4 regions of the Streptomyces sp. NPDC059477 genome follow, and region 1 is predicted to be linked to each of the others. Evidence: riboswitches for the same ligand, from Rfam matches in the RefSeq annotation. Region 1 holds a riboswitch; each other region holds the start of a gene.

Region 1 (4,975 bases):
CGTGGAGGACGTAGAGGCGGTCGCAGTAGTACGCCGCGAGGTTGAGGTCGTGCAGGGCCACCAGAACCGTCGCCGGGAGTTCGCGCAGGGTGCCGAGGACGGCCAGCTGGTGGCGGATGTCGAGGTGGTTGGTCGGCTCGTCCAGCACCAGCAGCGAGGGCTGCTGGGCGAGCGCGCGGGCGATCAGGACCCGCTGGCGTTCGCCGCCGGAGAGCTGGTCGAAGGAGCGGGCGGACAGCTCGGCGGCGTCGACCGTGTCCAGGGCGGACTCGATCAGCCGGGCGTCGTCGGCGGTGTCGCCGTCCAGGAGCCTCTTGTGCGGGGTGCGGCCCATCGCGACGACCTCGCGGACCGTCAGATCGAAGTCGGCGCCCGCCTCCTGCACGACCGCCGCGACGGTACGCGCCAGCTCCCGCACCGGCAGCGTCCAGGCGTCGGCCCCGTCCACCCGCACCTCACCGGAGTCGGGCCGCAGCACCCGGTACACGGCCCGCAGCAGGCTGGACTTGCCGCTGCCGTTGGGGCCGACCAGCCCGACCACCTCGCCCGGCCGGGCGGTCAGCGAGATGTCCCGCACCAGCCGGCGCGCGCCGGCGGACAGCGTGACCTGGTCGACGACGAGTTCGGCGGGGCTCATACGGCTCCTCGATCCGTGCCGCGCCGGGCGTCCCGGCGCATCAGCCACAGGAAGAACGGCCCGCCGCACAGCGCGGTGAGCACCCCGACGGGGATCTCCAGCGGCGCGGCGACGGTCCGGGCGGCGACATCGGCCCAGATGAGGAAGACGGCCCCGCCGAGCGCGGCCGTCGGCAGCACCCGGCGGTGATCGCCGCCCACGAACAGCCGGACGATGTGCGGCAGCATCAGACCGACGAACCCGATCGGCCCGGCCGCCGCCACCAGCACCCCGGTGACCAGCGACAGCAGGACGAACATCCGGGCCCGGAACCGCCCCACGTCCAGCCCCATCGTGGTCGCCGCCTCCTCACCGGCCAGCAGCAGATTCAGATTCCGGGCCTGCACCAGCAGCACCCCGACACCGACCGCGAGCGCGCCGGCCGGCAGCCACAGCGTGCCCCAGTTGACGCCGCCGAGACCGCCGAGGGTCCAGGCGAGCACCTCGCGCGCCTGATTGCCCCGCTCGGTGGTGAGCAGCAGCAGGTTCGTCGCCGCGGTGAGCACCGCCGCGATCGCCACCCCGGACAGCACCAGCCGCACGGAGGTGATCCGCCCGCCGGTCCGCGCGGTGGCGTACACCAGCAGCAGCGCGCCGAGCGCGCCCGCGAACGCCGCCACCGACAGCGACACCGCCCCGAACAAGGTCAGCGAGAACACGATCACCACGACCGCCCCGAGCGACGCCCCGGAGGACACCCCCAGCAGATAGGGCTCGGCCAGCGGGTTGCGCAACAGCGCCTGCATCGCCGTACCGACCACCGCGAGCCCGGCGCCGACCACCGCGCCGAGCAGGACGCGCGGCGCCCGCACATCCAGCACGATGGTCTCCCGCGCCCCGGACCAGTCCGGCTCGACCCACCCGGCGCCCAGCGCGTGCGTCACGATGCCCCACACCTGCCCCGGCGGCACCCGCACCGAGCCGATCGCCAGCGCGGCCGTCGCCGAGAGCACCAACAGCGCGGTGAGCACCAGCAGGGTCGCGGCGAGCGTCGCCCGGCCCGCCCTCGGCCCGCCCCCGGGAGACCCGGCGGCCCGCTCGGTGGCGGCGAGCGTCACCGGAAGCTCTCGGGGTGCAGCGCCGGGGCCAGATCCTCGACCGCGTACGCCGACCGCACCCCGACCAGGGTGTCCGTCAGCGGCAGCACCACGAACCGTTCGTTCTTCACCGCCGGGACGTCGGCCAGCGCCGGCTGCGCGAGCAGGAACTCCTTCTTCCGCTCGACGCTGCCCGCCCCGGCGTAGTCGTAGATGGCGATGACCTCGGGCCGGCGCTCCACGACCTGCTCCCAGGAGACGTCCCCGAAGACCTCGTCGAGATCGGCGAAGACGTTCTCGCCGCCCGCCAGCCGGATCAGCTCGCTGCCCAGCCCCTTGCCGCCCGCCGTGAACGCGGACTTGTCGCCGCTGTCGTACACGAACACCGGCACCCGCTCCTCGCCCGCCACCGCCGCGGACGCCGCCTCGACCCGGCCCTCAAGGTCGGTGACCAGCGCGTCGGCGCGCTCGGACACCCCGAAGATCTCACCGATGGTGCGGATCTCGTCGTAGGTGTCCTTCATCGTGGCCGACGCCGCGCCCTCGCAGTACTCGCGGTTGAGATAGGTGTCGATGCCCGCGTCGGCGAACGCCTCACGGGAGCGGCCCTCGTTGTCGGCGAACGCGCTGCCGTAGCCGCCGTAGACGAAGTCGGGCTCGGCGTCGAGAACCGTCTCGAACGACGGTTCCTTCTGAGCCAGTTCCGGGATCGCCTCGAAGTCCTTCGCCAGTTCGGGCAGCGGCGCCGAGTCGGGGAAGGCGGTGCCGACCATACGGTCCTTCAGCCCGAGCGCGAGCATCAGTTCGGCCGGGTGCTGGTGGATGGTGACGACCCGCTCGGGCGGGGCGTCGTACGTCGTGCTCACTCCGCAGTTGTCGATGGTGACGGGGAAACCGTCGGCGGGGGCGGCCGAAGCCTTCGGATCGGCGCCGGAACCACCGGACGAGCCGCAGCCGGCGGCCAGCAGCGCCGCCGACAGGGCGAGCGCCGCCGCGCGCAGCCGCCGGCGGGCAGGGGTGGACAGGGCGGGACGGGACATGCCGTCGTACACGTTGAGCCTCCTGGGGAGTCCGCGCTCCTCAAAACGGGCCCGCGACAGGCCAGTGTCCTGACTCCCGGATCGACGTTCCCCCCGCCTTCCCGCGCGTCGCGCAGTGGCATGTCGAAGGGTTGCACTCCCCGGTCACAGTGGCGGGACCGTGCCGGACTCACACCGGCTTCCTGTCTCCCGTCGCGGCTATTGACCTCGTGATACTACGTTCCGCACAGTCCGGGCCAAAAGGTCAGGGGGATCACACCCCCCGCCCCTGGCGCGTCGCCGCCTCAGTCCTGCCGCGTCGCCCGCACCACCAGCCGCTCGGCGTTCTCGTCGTAGGGCCGTCCGTCGAAGCCGCCGAAGACCTCCACCCGGCCGAACCCGGCCTCCGCCACCATCCGCCGCAGCTCGACCGCGCTGTACACGAACCACACCAGCGTGGCCCGGGTGACCCGCTCGCCCCGCACCAGGACCCAGTCGCTGCGCAGCCGCGCCCAGTCGTCCAGCACGGTGTCCGTCTGCACCATCAGATCCTCGCCGCGCGTCACCACCTTCGGCGGGGTGACCCGGCGGGCCAGCAGCTCCTTGCCCGCGAGGTCGAGCAGCAGCGTTCCGCCGGGCGCCAGGCAGTCGTGCAGGGTGCGCAGCACCCGCGCGTTGTCGGCGGGGTCCTCGAAGTACCCGAACGACGTGAACAGATTGAGGGCGACATCGAAGCCGCCCGGCGCCGTGTACTCCCGCGCGTCCGCCCGCACGTACGTGACGCCGACCCCCGCGTCGGCCGCCAGCTTGCGTGCCCGCTCCAGCATCGCCGGGCTCAGATCCACCCCCGTCACGGCGTAGCCGCGCCGGGCCAGCGGCACGGTGAACACGCCCGGACCGCAGCACAGGTCCAGCACCCGCGCCCCGGCCGGGAAGTCCAGCAGCGGAGAGCTGCCGAGCAGATCGGCGGCCTGGGTGTGGCGCTGCTCGGAGAACAGGAAGTCATGGAACTCGGTCCAGAAGTCGTCGTCCTGGAACCCGCCGGTCCGTGTCATTCGGCCTCATCGCTCCTTCGTCGTCGGCACCGTGGGGGAGGGGGTCTCGGGTGGTACGGCGGCCGGGGCGTCCCGGGTCGCGGGGCCGCGCAGCAGCGCCAGCAGCCAGGGCAGCAGCAGACACTGCGCGGCGGCCAGCAGCCAGAACCAGCCGGTGTCCCCGGCCCGTTCCCCGGCCCCGTACAGCTGCCCGCCCAGCACCCCGCTCGCGCCCGCCCCCAGCCCCGCCGCCAGCCGCTGCTGACCGAAGACGACGGCGTCCGAGCGCGGGCTGCGCGCCAGTGCCTCCAGGTCGTTCTTGAGGAACAGCACGATGTCGCCCAGCGTGATCAGCGCCCCGCCCGCCAGCAGCGCCGGGCGGCTGCCGATCGCCAGCACCGCCAGCCCCGCCGCGAGCCCGGCGAAACCGACGCCGAGGGCGAGGGCGTACGGCATCCGCCGGATCAGGTCCGACGCGAGCGGCTGGACGACGATCACCAGCGCGAAGCACAGCAGCAGGACCAGGCTGTAGAACTCGCTGGAGGCCCGCTCGACCGCGTACACCGCGAGGAAGTGCTGGAAGTGGAAGTACAGATAGAAGGCAAGGAGGTTGGCGGCGAACGGGAGCGCCGCCACGCCGGTCAGCAGGCCCTGCCGGGACGGCTGCTGGCCCGGCGGGCGTTCCCCGACCGCCGGAAGCCGGGTGTGCCCGGCCGTGACCAGCAGGAACAGGGCGGTGACGGCGACGAACAGCCAGCCCGGCGAGGACAGCACGAACGGCCCGGCGATCAGCGGGCCCACCGCCATGCCCGCGTTGAGGGCCGCGTTGCCCGCCGACAGGAACGCCGGGCGCCGCTCGTCGGCCACCCCGTGTACCAGATACGCCTTGTTGGCGGGCAGATACAGGGCCGCGCCGCAGCAGGTCAGGACCAGCGCCGGAACCGCCAGCGGCGGCCAGCGCAGCGCCAGCAGCATCCCGGTGAACCCGGCCGTACGGACGATCAGCGCCCACAGCATCGTGCGGCGCAGCCCGATCCGGTCCGCGAGCGCCCCGCCCGCGATCCCGCCGGAGAACTGCACGAGGGACGCCACCGCCAGCACCACGCCGACCGTGCCGAGCCCCATACCGAGCCGCTCGTGCAGGAACACCGACATGAACGGCAGCACCATGAAACTGCCGAGCGGGATCAGGAACGAGCTGAGCAGCAG
Region 2 (4,975 bases), on a different contig from region 1:
GGGGCCGGTGAGCAGCACCAGGGCGAGCGCGAGATACCGCAACTCGCCGTCGCCGAGCCGGGCCAGCTCCGTACGCAGTCCGGCGCCACGGTCGAGCAGGGCGCGGACCGTGCCCGGCGCGCACGGTTCGGCGTACACGTCCCGCACCGGGCCCCGGCAGCCGGAACGGACGGCCGCGACGAAGCGGGCGTGGCGGCCCCCGCAATCCTCCTCCTCGCGGAGGCGCCACAGCACCCCGGCGAGGTTGTCGCAGCCGCCGCGCAGCCGGGCGGCGCCGACGGGCACCGGGTCGCGCATCCGGGCGGGGCGGGGATCGACCGGGAAGACGGACCGCAGGGCCACCACCAGTTGTTCGGCGGCGGCCAGCACCCGGCGCTGTCCCTCGGTCCGCCCCGCCACCCGCAGCGGCAGCAACGGCGTGCCGAGCCGGTCGTCGGGCAGCGGGGCGCGGGTCACCTGGGCGGATCCGGCGGTGTGCCACGCCGCCTGCACCGCCCGGCGGCCGGGGTCGCGCAGCGCGGTCTCCAGCAGCACCACCCCGTCGGCGGAGAGCCGTTCGCCCACGATCCGCAGATCGGGCTCGGCCTGTACGGCGACGTCCAGCCGTACCCGCCCCCGGGGCCCGTCGGCCGTGCAGCCGATACGGAATCCCCGGCGCCGCTGGGCATCGGGCCGGGCCCGCTCGGGAACGCACGCGCCCGGGTCGGCGAACACCTCCCCCAGCTCCGCTCCCCCGGCGAGCCGCGCCAGCGCCTCGTACGCCCGCAGCGCGCTGCTCTTCCCGCTCCCGCTGGGCCCCGCGAACAAGGTCACCGGCCCCAGCGGGAAGACACCCCGCAGATGGCCGGCGAACGCCGACAGACGCAACTCGGTGAGATACGGACGCGCCCCGCCGGGACGCCCCTCGACGGACCTGGGCATGCCGGTGAACGTATGACGGTCGTACTCGGCTGAACCGTTTCGGCGCCGCGTTCTTCCTACGAACGGGCGAAGCGTGACGTGACGTGACGTGACGTGACGTGGCGTGGCGTCCGGCCGGGACCCGGCCCTCAGGCGCCCGGCCCGCCCACCCCCGCCATCAGGCCCTGCACCTCCGTGCCCGGCGGGGTCAGCAGGAAGACATTGCGGTCCACCCGGTGCATCCCGCTGGCCAGGCCGAAGACCACGCCCGTACTGAAGTCGAGGACCCGCTTGGCGACATCGCCCTCGGCGCCGGTGAGGTCGAGGAGGACCGGGATGCCGGCCATGAGGGTCTCGGCGACCTCGCGGGCGTCGGCGAAGATATTGACCCGCAGGACGACGAAGCGGCGGCGCGCCTCGGTCTCCGCGTCCGGCCGGGCCCGGTGGTCCACGGCGGACGGCCAGGCGTCACGTCCCCTCAGGGGTACGACCTGAGCGAGCCCTTCCCACTGTTCATCGGTGACGTCGCGACTGTTCACCGGCTCCCCCCGATCTGCCTCGTTCTCATCTCCTGCACCAGCCATTCTTACGGCAAGTCACCCGTTCGGCCGAACAGCGACACGGTGTGCGACCGGCTCGGACAGATGTGTGACGTACTGCACAGGTCCGCCGGGGAAAATTCTCCCGCCCCGGTGACGGATCCGGGACGGGCGTCCGTATCTCCTGTCGTACAAGTCGTGCGCGTCGTACGTGCCCTGTAGGTCGAACGTGTCGTACCCGCCGCACGTGCCCGTTCGTGTCAGGAGGCCGCATGCCCATCTCCCGCACCAAGGTGGGGAGCGTCTTCGTCTTCGGTGCCATGGGTCTTACCCTCACCGCGCTCGCCTATCCGGCCATGCTGGGGGTCGAGAACACGGCCGGTGACCAGAACCGGATCATCGCCAACACCCAGTGGGGGCCGCTGACCGAGGCGGACCGTGACTTCGTGGTGAAGGTGCGGGCCGCCGGGCTCTGGGAGTACCCGCTGGGCGAGCTGGCGATGGAGCGGGGCACGACACCGGAGATGAAGGAGGCGGGCAAGCATCTGATCGTCGGACACGCCGGGCTGGACGAGCTGTGCCACGAGATCGCGCCGGATCTCGACATCACGCTGCCGAACCAGGCGAGCCCCCAGCAGCAGCAGTTCGTGGCCACGGTCGCCGCCGAGCAGGGCAGGTCCTTCGACTCCACGGCCGTGCAGATCATGCGGGTCACCCACGGTCAGATCTTCCCCGTGGTCGCCAAGACCCGCGCCAACACCCGCAACACGCTGGTACGGCAGCTGGCCGACCTCGCCAACGACACCGTGCTGGACCACATCACCGTGCTGGAGAAGACCGGGCTGGTCAACCATGACCAGGTCAACTTCCAGCAGACCACCCCGCCCAAGCTCCCCAAGGACCAGCTGACCCCGCCGCCCCCGCAGCCCGGCGCCCCGGTCGTGGTCCTCGCCCCGCGCCCCGACCTGGGGGTCAACACCGCCTCCCCCGCGCCCAGTCCGTCGGCGACGGCGAGAGCGCAGGACGGACAGGTGGGGTAGGCGGGGTGGGTGGGGTGGGTGGGACAGGGGGCTGGGACAGGTGGGATAGCCCACACCCGTCCGGCTCCGGTCCAGGCCCCGCCCGGCGACGCCGGCTCCGGCCGCTGCGCCCGGTCCGTCCCTGCTTGTCATGGCCCGATCCGCGCACTACTGTCGCCACGCCTTGGTGAACGGGAAATCCGGTGTGATGCCGGTGCGGCCCTCGCCACTGTGATCGGGAAGTCCGGCTCCGGCCCTCACGGGCAGCCACTGGATCGTTGTGATCCGGGAAGGCGGGGCATGGGCGGTGGTACCCGTCAGCCAGGAGACCGGCCAAGGCGCGTCGTCCATCCACGAGGTGCTGGAGAGGGTCTGCTGAGCCATGCACATAGCCGAGGGTTTTCTGCCCCCGGCCCACGCGATCGCCTGGTCTGTCGCGTCGGCGCCGTTCGTCGTCCACGGAGTCCGTTCACTCACCCGTGAGGTCAGGGAGCATCCCGAGAGCACCTTGCTGCTCGGGGCCTCCGGGGCCTTCACGTTCGTCCTGTCCGCGCTGAAACTGCCCTCGGTCACCGGGAGCTGCTCCCACCCGACCGGCACCGGTCTCGGCGCCATTCTGTTCCGGCCGCCGATCATGGCGGTGCTGGGCACCATCACCCTGCTGTTCCAGGCACTGCTGCTGGCCCACGGCGGGCTGACCACGCTCGGCGCCAATGTCTTCTCCATGGCGATCGTCGGGCCCTGGGCCGGCTACGCCGTCTACAAGCTGCTGCGCCGCTACGACGTGCCGCTGATGGTCGCCGTGTTCTTCGGCGCTTTCGTCGCCGACCTGTCCACGTACTGCGTGACCAGTGTGCAGCTCGCGCTGGCCTTCCCCGACCCGGGCAGCGGATTCGTGGGCGCGCTCGGCAAGTTCGGCGCCATCTTCGCCGTCACCCAGATCCCCCTCGCGGTGAGCGAGGGTCTGCTCACGGTGCTGGTGATGCGGCTGCTGGTGCAGTCCAGCAAGGGCGAGCTGACCCGGCTCGGCGTGCTGCTGACCCGCAAGGGCGAGCAGCACCGCAAGGGCGAGCAGGAGGCGGTGGCCAAGTGAAGCGCGCTACGCGGATCAATGCGCTGCTGCTGCTCGCGGTGGCCGCCCTCGCGGTACTGCCGCTGGCCCTCGGGCTCGGCGACCACAAGGAGGAGCCGTTCGCCGGGGCCGACGCCGAGGCGGAGACGGCGATCACCGAGATCCGGCCGGATTACGAGCCCTGGTTCTCGCCGCTGTACGAACCGCCGTCCGGGGAGATCGAGTCGGCCCTGTTCGCCTTGCAGGCGGCGATCGGCGCGGGCGTGCTCGCCTACTACTTCGGACTGCGACGCGGACGACGGCAGGGCGAGGAGCGGGCGGCGGCGGCCCGGGAGGGCGGCGGGGGCACCGAGGGCGCCGAGGGCGGCGGCGGTGCGGCCGTCTCCCGGGGCTGAGCCCGCGTGCTGCCGATCGACGCGGCGGCGCACAGCAGTCGCTGGCGCCGCCGTCATCCCGTGGACAAGGCCGTGCTCGGGCTCGGTCTGACCGTGCTGGCGATCTCCCTGCCGCCCTGGCCGGGGGCCGCGCTGGTGCTGGCGGCGGCCCTCACGGTGCTGCTGGGCCCGGCCGGGGTGCCCGGCCGCAAGCTGTGGCGGGCCTACCGGGTGCCGCTGGGCTTCTGTGTGACCGGCGCGCTGCCGCTGCTGGTGCGGGTCGGCGGACCCGGCGGGTTCGTCGGGCTCGCGGACGGCGGGCCGGTGCGCGCCGGGGAACTGCTGCTGCGGACGTCGGCCGCCTCGCTCGGGGTGCTGCTGTTCGCGTTCACCACCCCCATGTCCGATCTGCTGCCCCGGCTGGTGCGGGCCGGGGTGCCCGCGCCCGTGGTGGACGTGGCGCTGGTGACGTACCGGATGAGTTTTCTGCTGCTGGACTCGGTGCGGCGGATCCGGGACGCGCAGGGGGCGCGGCTCGGGCACACCACGCGGGCCGCGCGGTGGCGCTCGCTGGCCGGGCTGGGCGCGACCGCGTTCGTGCGGGCCTTCGACCGGGCCGCGCGGCTCCAGGCCGGGCTCGCCGGGCGCGGCTACGACGGCACCCTGCGGGTGCTGGTCCCCGAGGCCCGGGTGTCCGCCCGTTTCGTGGCGGGCAGCGTGGCGCTGCTGGTCGCGCTGGGCGCCCTGACCCTCGTACTGAAAGGCCGCTGAGATGAGTGATGTCCCTCTGGTCGCCCTGCGGGGCGTCTCCTTCGGGTACGAGGACGGGCCCGCCGTGCTCACCGGGCTGGACTTCGGCGTGTGCGAGGGGCGGGCGCTGGCGCTGCTGGGGCGCAACGGCAGTGGCAAGACCACGTTGATGCGGCTGCTCAGCGGCGGGCTGCGGCCGGACGCCGGGGAGCTGACGGTCGACGGGCGGGTGGTGTCGTACGACCGCAAGGGACTGACCCGGCTGCGGACGAGTGTGCAGCTGGTGGTGCAGGACCCGGACGATCAGCTGTTCGCGGCGTC
Region 3 (4,975 bases), on a different contig from region 1:
CGAGGCGTCCGTGTGCTGACGGACGTGACCCTGGGTGACCTGTCCCGCCAGGGCGGAGTCCTCAAACCGGCGGACGTGGAGGCCCTCCACGCGATGGCCCGCGACCGGAGGGCCTGGGGGCGGGTGTGAGGGGGGCGGCCCTTCGTCTGCGGCTGGGAGGTGGCTGGTCGCGCAGTTCCCCGCGCCCCTGGGCCGAGGGACCGGGCGTCGCTGCAGGGCAGTGGGGCCCGCTGGAACCTCCGATCACCGCAACGCCATCAGGGGCGGGGGAACTGCGCGAGCACCCACACACCACCCGCACCCCGCCGACAACCGCTGCCCCCACCCCCTCACGGCAAACCCGATCCACCAGCCCCCCAGAGCCCCGCCATCAGATCCCCGAACCCCCGAACCCGATCCACCACATCCCCCGCCCGAAACTCCAACTCCGCCGCCACCCCACACCCCTCCACCTCCCCCCACGTGACCGGCGCGGACACCATCTCCTCCCCCCGCGCCCGCAGGGTGTACGGCGTGGCGGTCGTCTTCCGCGCGGCGTTCTGACTCCAGTCGACGAACACCTTCCCGCCCCGCAGGCTCCGCGTCATCCGATGCACGACCAGCCGGGGCAGGGCCCGCTCCGCCTCCAGGGCGAGCCCTTTCGCGTACTCCGACACCTCCCCGGACCCGGCCCCCCGCACGGCGGCGAGCAGATGCAGCCCCTTGGCCCCCGAGGTCTTCGCATACGCCTCGATCCCATCCACCCCCAACCGCTCCCGCAGCCACAGCGCCACCTCGCAGCACTCCACGACGGTCGCGGGCGCCCCCGGATCGAGATCGAGGACAAGCCGGTCGGCGACGTCCGGGGCCTGGACGACCCACTGGGGCGTATGGAACTCGGTGACCAGATTGGCCGCCCAGATCAGCGACGGCAGATCCTGGACGACGACCATCCGGGCCGGCCCCTCGGCGCGCGGCACCTCGGCGGTGGTGACCCACTCGGGCGTACCCGGCGGCACATTCTTGGTGAAGAACACCTGACCGCCGGGCCCGTCGGGATACCGCAGGAAGGACACCGGCCGGTCGCGCAGATGCGGCAGCAGTACGTCGGCGATGGTCGCGTAGTAGTGCAGCAGCTCGCCCTTGGTGAACCCGGTCGCCGGATAGAGCACCTTCTCCAGATTGCTCAGCGCGAGCCGCCGCCCCGCCACCTCGGTGATAGGCGTCATACGATGAGAATCACACGAAATCAACCATATTCGCCTATTTTACGGGCCTCGAAAGGTGCTGATCGTGCGATCCATATGGAACGGAGCCATCTCCTTCGGCCTGGTCAGCATCCCGATCAAGCTGGTGAACGCGACCGAGAGCCACTCCATCTCCTTCCGCCAGATCCATGTGGAGGACGGCGGCCGGATCCGCTACCGCAAGTTCTGCGACCTGGAGGACCGCGAGGTCAGCCAGGCCGAGATCGGCAAGGGTTACGAGGACGCGGACGGCACGGTCATCCCCATCACGGACGAGGACCTGGCGCAGCTGCCCATCCCCACGGCGAAGACGATCGAGATCGTCGCGTTCGTGCCGGCCGACCGGATCGACCCGCTCCAGATGGGCACCGCCTACTACCTGGCCGCGAGCGGCACCCCCGCGGCCAAGCCGTACACCCTGCTCCGCGAGGCGCTCAAGCGCAGCAACAAGGTCGCCATCGCCAAGTTCGCGCTGCGTGGCCGGGAGCGCCTGGGGATGCTCCGGGTGCTGGACGACGTCATCGCCATGCACGGCCTGCTCTGGCCCGACGAGGTACGCGCCCCCGAGGGCGTGGCCCCCGACGCCTCCGTCACGGTCCGCGACAAGGAACTGGACCTGGCGGACGCCCTGATGGCCACCCTCGGCGAGGTCGACCTGGACGATCTGCACGACGAGTACCGCGAGGCCGTGGAGGAGGTCATCGCCGCGAAGGTGGCCGGCGAGGCCCCCCCTTCCCTCCCCGAGCCCGCCTCCGGCGGCAAGGTCCTGGACCTCATGGCGGCCCTGGAGAGCAGCGTCCGCGCGGCGAAGGAATCCCGCGGCGAGGAACCACGGCCCGGCGAGGAGGCCGAGGTCCGCACCCTGCCCGCCCGCAGGACACCCCGCGCGGCCCCCAAGGAGACGGGCGCGAAGAAGTCGACGTCCACGACGGCAAAAACGCCCGCGACCGGGAAAACGGCCGCGAAGAAGACCGCGTCCACAGCGAAGAAGACCGCGAAGCCCACCACCGCGAAGTCCACGGCCAAGAAGCCGACGGCGAAATCCACCACCAAGAAACCCACGACGAAGCCGACCCCGACCAAGAAGACCACGGCCCGCAAACGCAGCGCGTGAGGTGCTCCAGAGAGCGCGGGGCGCGCCCCGCCCTCATCTCGTCATCGAGCAGCGATCAAGCGCTCGGGATAGTGATCAAGCGCTCGGGATATCCGGCTTCGCCGCGATGAGCATGTTCCTCGGAATGACCACGAGCCGTTCGTCCGTCCCCACCGAGACCCCTGGCGGCAGCTTCTCGCCCAGGGATTCCGTGAGGTCCCGGCCCACGACGGCGATGTCCCCGTTCGCCAGCTCCCAGATGTCGGGGCAATCGGGATTGTCGGTCGTGATCCCCAATTCCTGCGGAGACTTCCCCAGTCGCCGCTTGAACGTCGTGGCCGGATCGGCTTCCCATGGCCTGGTCATGAGTACCCGCCCCCTCGATTGGGTCAGAGACATGACACGGTAGCAGCCGGTGTAGGGACCGGCTCGGCGCAGATGACCGAGAAAGGTCGCTCACGCGGCGGGACCGGGTGGGCCGAGCCGAAGGTGCTGGACATGATGGCCGAGTCCGGGGCGAGGGACGCCAACACGCCCTAGAATCCAAAGGCTTGTCACAACTGAACAGGTGCGCGACTGGGGAAAGCCGGTGGGAATCCGGCGCTGACCTGCAACCGTGTGCGGTCCTTGGGGCCGTGAGTCGGGGAACCCGGCGTGTGCCGTGCGTACCGCTTCCCTGTCATGGTCTACAGCGCGAAGCCGAGAGGGCCGTCCCGCCCGGTTCCGGTGAACCGGTGGCGTGGGTGCGTTCTTCGGTGACGGGCGTGGACCGCCGTACCGCACCGAAAGGCCCGGTCATGCCGCGCACAGCCGTCTCTCGTACTCTCGCCGCCGCTGCCGTCCTTGGGCTCGCCCTCGTTTCCGGCCCGGCCGTCGCCCATGCCGACACCGGAGCGTCGGCCAGGACCACCGCCCCGGCCGTGAACACGAACGCCCCGATCAAGGTCACCCTCACCGTGCAGGGGCCGGACGGGGTGCTGTTCAACGGGAAGGTGAGGACCAAGGGGCACGACGTGACCACCGTGAGCGGTGGTACCCACAGATGCGACGGGACCAACGGCGGGGTCAATCCCACCGCCGTCCCGACGCCCACCGCCGCTCTCGACGATGCCGCCCGCAAGCGTCACTTCACCTGGGACGGCACCTGGTACGCGTCGTTCGACGACTACTCCGTCGACACCATCAAGAACGTCAGCGGGGGCGGGGTCGCCTACTGGAACATCTCCGTCAACGGTGTCCCCACCCCCGTCGGTGGCTGCCAGTTCAAGCTGAACGCCGGGGATCAGGTGGCGTTCACCTGGACGGCGTTCTGAGCCTCTGGCCTTTCACGCTCCCCAGCGCACGGCGATCGTGTCACCCACGTTCACCGTGCTCTGGCGGGTGGCGGCGGTGAAGGGGGCGCCGTCGACGCTCACCTTCCAGGTGTTCGTGCCGCTGTTGGCCTTGCCGTTCAGGGCGGTGATCGTGCCGGTGCCGGAGGCCGGGGTGAGGGCGGTCACGCAGCCTGACGGGGTGGCCCCGGTGATCGCCGCGTCCAGCACCGCGCCCAGCGTGGTCGTACCTCCCGTGGGGGTCACCGGCACCGAGCAGACCTTCAGGCCCCCGGCGCCGTCGTCCACCGTCAGGGGCAGACTCGTCGCCGTACCGGAGGTGAACGTGCTCTGGCCCACCCACTGCGGGGCGCCGGACGTCACCGGGACCGGCGGGGGAGAGGTGAAGCCGCCGCCCGCCACCGCGCGCAGGCCGTCGATCGACGCGTAGGCGGCGGGGGCGGTGTCGGTCGGCAGGTACTTGAAGCCGCCGCCCGGGTTGAACTGCTGGGCGATGAGGAAGTCCACCGGTGTCCGGCCCAGGGAGGTCAGGAAGTCACCGGTCTGCGGGTTGATGCCGCAGGCGTTCAGGCCCGACACCGCCCAGCCGTTGGAGTCGGTGTTCGCCCCGAACATGGCGTTGAAGGCACCGCTGTTCGCCACCAGCTTGCTCTTCAGGAACGCCTTGGCCTGCGTGATGTCCGGGTCCGTGTTCGGGACGCCGGACACGCACAGCGCCGCCATCGCCGCGCCGGTCATGTCGATGTCGCCGGCCGCCGCGAGCTGGGTCGGGTTGCCCTCGGCCTTGCCGTAGTTCCAGCCGCCGTCATTGTGCTGGTTGGCCCGGATACGGGTGATCAGGGAGTCGCGGAGGGACTGGGGGACGCGGACCTGGCCGGACTGGGTCTTCGCGCCGTTCAGGGCCAGCGCCGCGAACACCGTGCCGTTGAAGTTGGCCGACGGGCCGAAGTAACCCGGCTCCGCCGTCTGCCAGTAGCGGTAGATGTCCGCGATCAGGTTGCGGGACGCGGAGACCCTCGCCGGGTCGATGCCCGCCGCGTAGGCGTTGAGGGTCGCGCGCTCGTAGTCGGTGACGACCGGGGTGGCGGACGGCCAGGTGCTGGTGGAGAGGAGGGCGCGGTAGACCGTTCTGGCGTTCTTGGTGGCGTCTGCGCCCGGTGTCACGTCCACGGCCGCCGTCCCGGCCGCCGCGAACGCGCTGAACGCCCACTCGTTGGACAGCCCCGACCCGGCGAACGAACCGTCCGCCGCCTGGAGGGTCTTGAGATAGGCGACACCGTTGGTCTTGGAGGTCGCGATCTGCGCCGGGGTCGCGGTCGCCGCCG
Region 4 (4,975 bases), on a different contig from region 1:
GCCTCGTCCAGCGCGGTCCGCTCGGTGCCGCCCTTGAGGACGGTCACCTTGCGCACCCCGGCGGTGACGGCCGCGGCCACGATCTCGCGGGCATTGTCCAGCGGGGCGTAGTCGTCACCGAAGCTGATCAGATGGGCGGCGGTGACACCTTCGAACACCGCCGGGAGACTCCCGGTGACGGCGAGGTTCCCGGCGACCGGCTCCGCCCCCTCGGGCAGCGCGGCGGTCGCGGGGTTCCGGGTCAGCGCCCGCACCCGGTGCCCGGTGGCCAGCAACCGGGCGACGAGCGGACGGCCGACGTTCCCGGTGGCGCCGGTGACGAGAACGGTCATGGAGGGGCTCCTTCGGTTGACTGCGCTGTGGCCACGCGCCACGTTAGGAACCGTTGCGGTCACCTTCTGTCCGCGTCTGCGGGAGTCACGACCTCCATGGAGTTACGGAGCCACGACGTCCAGGGCATCCGCTCCATCCACCCGGGTCCGCCGCCGTCCGCCGCCGTACGCCGGGCGTGCGCCCCGGCCCGGCGCGTTGATTCACGCCCCTTCATGCCCACTCCCACACCCATCTCATGCTATCGGGTGCGTTTAGTGTGCTTGTCGCATGTTCCGAGGACATGCCGGGCAAGCACCGCTCTGCCGAGACGGATCTCTGTAGCGGATCATCTCTGAAGGGGGAAACCATGCCTGTACTGTGCCGCCCCGCGGTAGCGGTACCCGAGTACACGATCACTCATGAACAGACCTTGGGTCTGGCCCGCTCCTTGTACGCCGGGCACGAGCAACTACCGCTCGCGCTACGGCTGATCGGCAACACCGGGGTCCAGAAACGCCACATCGTGCAGCCACTGGAGCGCACGCTCAGGCATCCGGGCCTGGAGGCCCGCAACGCGACGTACGAGGCCGAGGCGAAGGCCCGCGTCCCCGAGGTGGTCGAGCGGGCCCTCAAGCACGCCGGGCTCGGACCGCGCGACATCGATCTGATCATCTACGTGTCGTGCACGGGCTTCATGATGCCCTCGATGACGGCCTGGATGATCAACACACTGGGGTTCCGGTACGACTGCCGGCAGATCCCCATCGCCCAGCTCGGCTGCGCGGCGGGCGGCGCCGCCATCAACCGGGCGCACGACTTCTGCCAGGCGCACCCCGGCTCCAACGCCCTCATCGTGGCCTGCGAGTTCTGCTCCCTGTGCTACCAGCCCACCGATCTGACGGTGGGCAACATGCTGTCCAATGGACTGTTCGGCGACGCGGTGGCCGCCGCCGTGGTCCGCGGCTCGGGCGGCACCGGCATCGAGCTGGAGGTGAACGGCTCGTATCTGGTGCCGGACAGCGAGGACTGGATCGCCTACCGGGTGCGGCCCACGGGCTTCCACTTCCAGCTCGATCGGCGGGTCCCGGGCACCATGGAGCAGCTCGCCCCGGCACTGTCCGCGCTGGCCGCCCGGCACCGGCGGGACGCCAGCGCGCAGAACTTCTATCTGATCCACGCGGGCGGGCCGCGCATCCTGGACGACCTGAGTCACTATCTCGCGGTGCCGCCGGAGATGTTCCGCTTCAGCCGGGCCACGCTGGCCGAGTACGGGAACATCGCGAGCGCGGTCGTCCTGGACGCGCTGCGCCGGCTGTTCGAGGAGGGCGGCTGCGCGCCGGGGGCGTCGGGGATGATCGCCGGGTTCGGGCCGGGCATCACCGCCGAGATCTCGATGGGCCGCTGGACCACGGACGGCCCCGAGGGCACAGCGGAGACGGGCGCCGGGTCGGGCGTCACGGCGGACACCGCGGTCGTCATCGAGGCCGCCGCGCGGACCGCCGCCACCGCCGCCGCGCGGGCGGCAGCCGCCGCCACCACCGCCGCCGTGCCGGTCGAGGCCGCCCACGCCGTGGGCGCCACCGCCCCGGCTCCCGCCGGTTCCCCGCCGGAGGTGCCCGAGCGGGTGGTCCCGGTCGCCGCGGTGCGGGTCCGCGCGCAGGCCCCGGCGCCCGCGACGGGCACCGCCTCGGTGTCCACGGAGGGCCGGTCATGACCACGGCCGCGCTCGCGGACCGGTCGACGCGTTTCCGGGCGGTACCGGATCCGACCGGCCCGGACTTCGATCCGCTGCCCGCCCGGCCGCCGCACGACAAGCCGGTCGCCCGGAGCCGCAGGCCCGAGTCCCTGCCGGTGACCTGGTGAGCGGGACCCGGGCCCCCGCCGACGCCCCGGCGAGCGGAGGGCGACGACGGCGGCGCACACGGTTCCCGGGCCGCTGTTGCTGCCGCCCGGCCGGGGCCGGACCGTGACGGTCGCCGCCCAGGAGGTGACCTTCAAGGTGACCGGCGAGCACTCCCGGGCGGCCTCCACCTTCGAGGTCGTCGTGCCGCCCGGGTTCGATGTCGGCGCCCATACCCACACCCACAGCGAGGAGTTGTTCTACGTCATCGAGGGCGAGCTGGAGGTACTGGCCTTCGAGCCGCTCGTACGGTCCCCGGACCACTGGCGGGAGTGGGAGTCGGCCGCCGGTGAGCGGGCCGTCCGGGCGGGGCCCGGCACCCTGCTGTTCGTGCCACCGGGCTGCCCGCACGCCTTCGCCAACACCGGCCGCACACCGGCCAGGGTGCTGTTCCAGGCCGCCCCGCCCCCGGCCCACGAACGGTACTTCGAGGAACTGCTGGAGATCCTCGCCACGGACGGAGAGGTCGATGACTCGGCGATCGCCGCACTGCGGCTGCGCTACGACGTCCACCAGCTGACCCCGCTGCGCTACGAGCCGCCCGAGGGCCCCGGGGAACCGGAGGGGAGGACGCGCGAGGCGCACTGAGCGCGGGCACCCGCTCCCGTGCCGTGTCCGCTCCCCCGGGCACGGCACGGGTGTTCCCCGGCGCACCGAGCGGTTAGGGTGGCCTGTGCAGCTGGTTCGCCCCGTCCGCCAGGCGGGATGCGTCGTAAGAGGGAACCCGGTGGGAATCCGGGACTGCCCCGCAGCGGTGAGCGGGAACGACCGCCGTCATACGCACTGGGCCCGGACGGGCCTGGGAAGCGACGGCCAGTAGGTGACCTGACGTCGTCAGGACGTGCCCGTGAGTCCGAAGACCTGCCACTGCCCGCGCGCGGACCTCCGTGCGCGGACTCCCGGTGACCTCGTGGGCGGGTCGGCGTACGTACCAGGCGGATGACCGTGCCGTAGCGCGCGAGGTCGGGTCCCGCCGGGTCCGTCACCCTTCGCGTCCTCGTCCCGTCTCCGGGATCTCAGGGATTCATCTCGCGAAGGAGATCTCCGTGACCACCAAGTCCGCAGCCGCGGCAGCACGGGCGACCGTGTACGGCTACCCCCGTCAGGGACCGCGCCGGGAACTGAAGAAGGCCATCGAGGGCTACTGGAAGGGCCGGGTCGGCGCCGACGAACTGCGTGCCACCGCCGCCGGGCTGCGCGGTGACAACTGGCGTCGGCTGGCGGACGCCGGCATCGCCGAGGTCCCCACCGGTGACTTCAGTTACTACGACCATGTGCTCGACACGACCGTGATGGTCGGCGCGATCCCGGCCCGGCACCGGGAGGCGGTGGCCGCCGACGCCCTGGACGGGTACTTCGCGATGGCGCGCGGCACGCAGGACGTGGCGCCGCTGGAGATGACGAAGTGGTTCGACACGAACTATCACTATCTGGTCCCCGAGCTGGGCCCGGACACCGTCTTCACCGCCGACTCCGGCAAGCAGGTCGCCGAGCTGACGGAAGCCCTCGCCCTCGGTCTGGCCGCCCGTCCGGTGCTGGTGGGCCCGGTCACCTACCTCCTGCTCGCCAAGCCCGCGCCGGGCGTGGCCGCCGACTTCGACCCGCTGACCCTGTTGGACCGGCTGCTCCCGGTGTACGCGCAGGTCCTCGCCGAGCTGCGCGCGGCGGGCGCCGAGTGGGCGCAGCTGGACGAGCCCGCTCTGGTGGCGGACCGCACCCCGGCCGAGCTGAACGCCGCCGCCCGCGCCTACCGGGATCTCGGCGCGCTCACCGACCGGCCGAAGCTGCTGGTGGCGTCGTACTTCGACCGGCTCGGCGAGGCGCTGCCGGTGCTGGCGAAGGCGCCGGTGGACGGGCTCGCCCTGGACTTCACGGAGTCCGCCGCCGCCAACCTCGACGCACTCGCCGCGGTCGGCGGGCTGCCGGGCAAGCGGCTGGTGGCCGGTGTGGTCAATGGCCGCAACATCTGGGTCAACGACCTGACGGCGTCCCTTTCCACCCTGGGCACGCTGCTCGGTCTCGCCGACCGGGTGGACGTGGCCGCGTCCTGCTCCCTCCTGCATGTGCCGCTCGACACAGCCTTGGAGCGGGACATCGAGCCGCAGGTACGGCGCTGGCTCGCGTTCGCGCGGCAGAAGACGGCGGAGATCGTCACCCTCGCCGAGGGCCTGACCCGGGGCACGGACGCCATCGCCGCACAACTGGCCGCCAACCGGGCCGATCTGGCCTCCCGTGCGGGCTCGCCGATCACCCGCGACCCGGCGGTGCGCGCCCGCGCCGCCGCCGTCACGGACACCGACGCCCGCCGCTCCCAGCCGTACCCCGAGCGCGCCGCCGCACAGCGCGCCCATCTGGGCCTGCCCCTGCTGCCGACCACGACGATCGGCTCGTTCCCGCAGACCGCCGAACTGCGCACCGCCCGCGCCGAACTGCGGGCGGGCCGGATCGACACGGCGGGCTACGAGGAGCGCATCAGGGCCGAGATCCAGGAGGTGATCGCCTTCCAGGAGAAGACCGGCCTGGACGTCCTGGTGCACGGCGAGCCCGAACGCAACGACATGGTCCAGTACTTCGCCGAGCAGCTCACCGGCTACCTCGCCACCCAGCACGGCTGGGTCCAGTCCTACGGCACCCGGTACGTCCGCCCGCCGATCCTGGCCGGGGACATCTCCCGCCCGCGGCCGATGACCGTGCGCTGGACGACGTACGCCCAGTCCCTCACCCACCGCCCGGTCAAGGGCATGCTGACCGGCCCGGTCACCA

Evidence for each region. A riboswitch is a leader RNA that binds a small molecule or an ion and turns the genes downstream of it on or off. The one in region 1 is predicted to bind cobalamin.
Region 2: another riboswitch for cobalamin. It lies ahead of ACFXAZ_RS16905 (energy-coupling factor ABC transporter permease); the one in region 1 lies ahead of ACFXAZ_RS29970 (ABC transporter substrate-binding protein).
Region 3: another riboswitch for cobalamin. It lies ahead of ACFXAZ_RS26240 (DUF4430 domain-containing protein); the one in region 1 lies ahead of ACFXAZ_RS29970 (ABC transporter substrate-binding protein).
Region 4: another riboswitch for cobalamin. It lies ahead of metE (5-methyltetrahydropteroyltriglutamate--homocysteine S-methyltransferase); the one in region 1 lies ahead of ACFXAZ_RS29970 (ABC transporter substrate-binding protein).

Annotation. Positions count from the first base shown of each region.
Region 1 covers NZ_JBHYUG010000079.1:15,229-20,203, reverse strand. Annotated here, with positions in the region: partial or broken gene ACFXAZ_RS29980 (ABC transporter ATP-binding protein) at 1-637, opposite strand, end outside; gene ACFXAZ_RS29975 (FecCD family ABC transporter permease) at 634-1,734, opposite strand; gene ACFXAZ_RS29970 (ABC transporter substrate-binding protein) at 1,731-2,765, opposite strand; cobalamin riboswitch at 2,795-2,978, opposite strand; gene ACFXAZ_RS29965 (class I SAM-dependent methyltransferase) at 3,038-3,787, opposite strand; gene ACFXAZ_RS29960 (MFS transporter) at 3,794-4,975, opposite strand, start outside.
Region 2 covers NZ_JBHYUG010000028.1:72,901-77,875, reverse strand. Annotated here, with positions in the region: gene ACFXAZ_RS16920 (AAA family ATPase) at 1-921, opposite strand, end outside; gene ACFXAZ_RS16915 (cell division protein SepF) at 1,050-1,484, opposite strand; gene ACFXAZ_RS16910 (DUF4142 domain-containing protein) at 1,712-2,479, shown strand; cobalamin riboswitch at 2,627-2,811, shown strand; gene ACFXAZ_RS16905 (energy-coupling factor ABC transporter permease) at 2,841-3,551, shown strand; gene ACFXAZ_RS16900 (energy-coupling factor ABC transporter substrate-binding protein) at 3,548-3,925, shown strand; gene cbiQ (cobalt ECF transporter T component CbiQ) at 3,932-4,675, shown strand; gene ACFXAZ_RS16890 (energy-coupling factor ABC transporter ATP-binding protein) at 4,677-4,975, shown strand, end outside.
Region 3 covers NZ_JBHYUG010000059.1:21,806-26,780, reverse strand. Annotated here, with positions in the region: gene ACFXAZ_RS26260 (nuclease-related domain-containing protein) at 1-129, shown strand, start outside; gene ligD (non-homologous end-joining DNA ligase) at 330-1,208, opposite strand; gene ACFXAZ_RS26250 (Ku protein) at 1,264-2,340, shown strand; gene ACFXAZ_RS26245 (hypothetical protein) at 2,416-2,685, opposite strand; cobalamin riboswitch at 2,851-2,991, shown strand; gene ACFXAZ_RS26240 (DUF4430 domain-containing protein) at 3,117-3,632, shown strand; gene ACFXAZ_RS26235 (hypothetical protein) at 3,645-4,975, opposite strand, start outside.
Region 4 covers NZ_JBHYUG010000052.1:32,956-37,930, forward strand. Annotated here, with positions in the region: gene ACFXAZ_RS24540 (NmrA family NAD(P)-binding protein) at 1-332, opposite strand, end outside; partial or broken gene ACFXAZ_RS24545 (type III polyketide synthase) at 680-1,723, shown strand; gene ACFXAZ_RS24550 (hypothetical protein) at 2,023-2,175, shown strand; gene ACFXAZ_RS24555 (cupin domain-containing protein) at 2,249-2,800, shown strand; cobalamin riboswitch at 2,893-3,079, shown strand; gene metE (5-methyltetrahydropteroyltriglutamate--homocysteine S-methyltransferase) at 3,259-4,975, shown strand, end outside.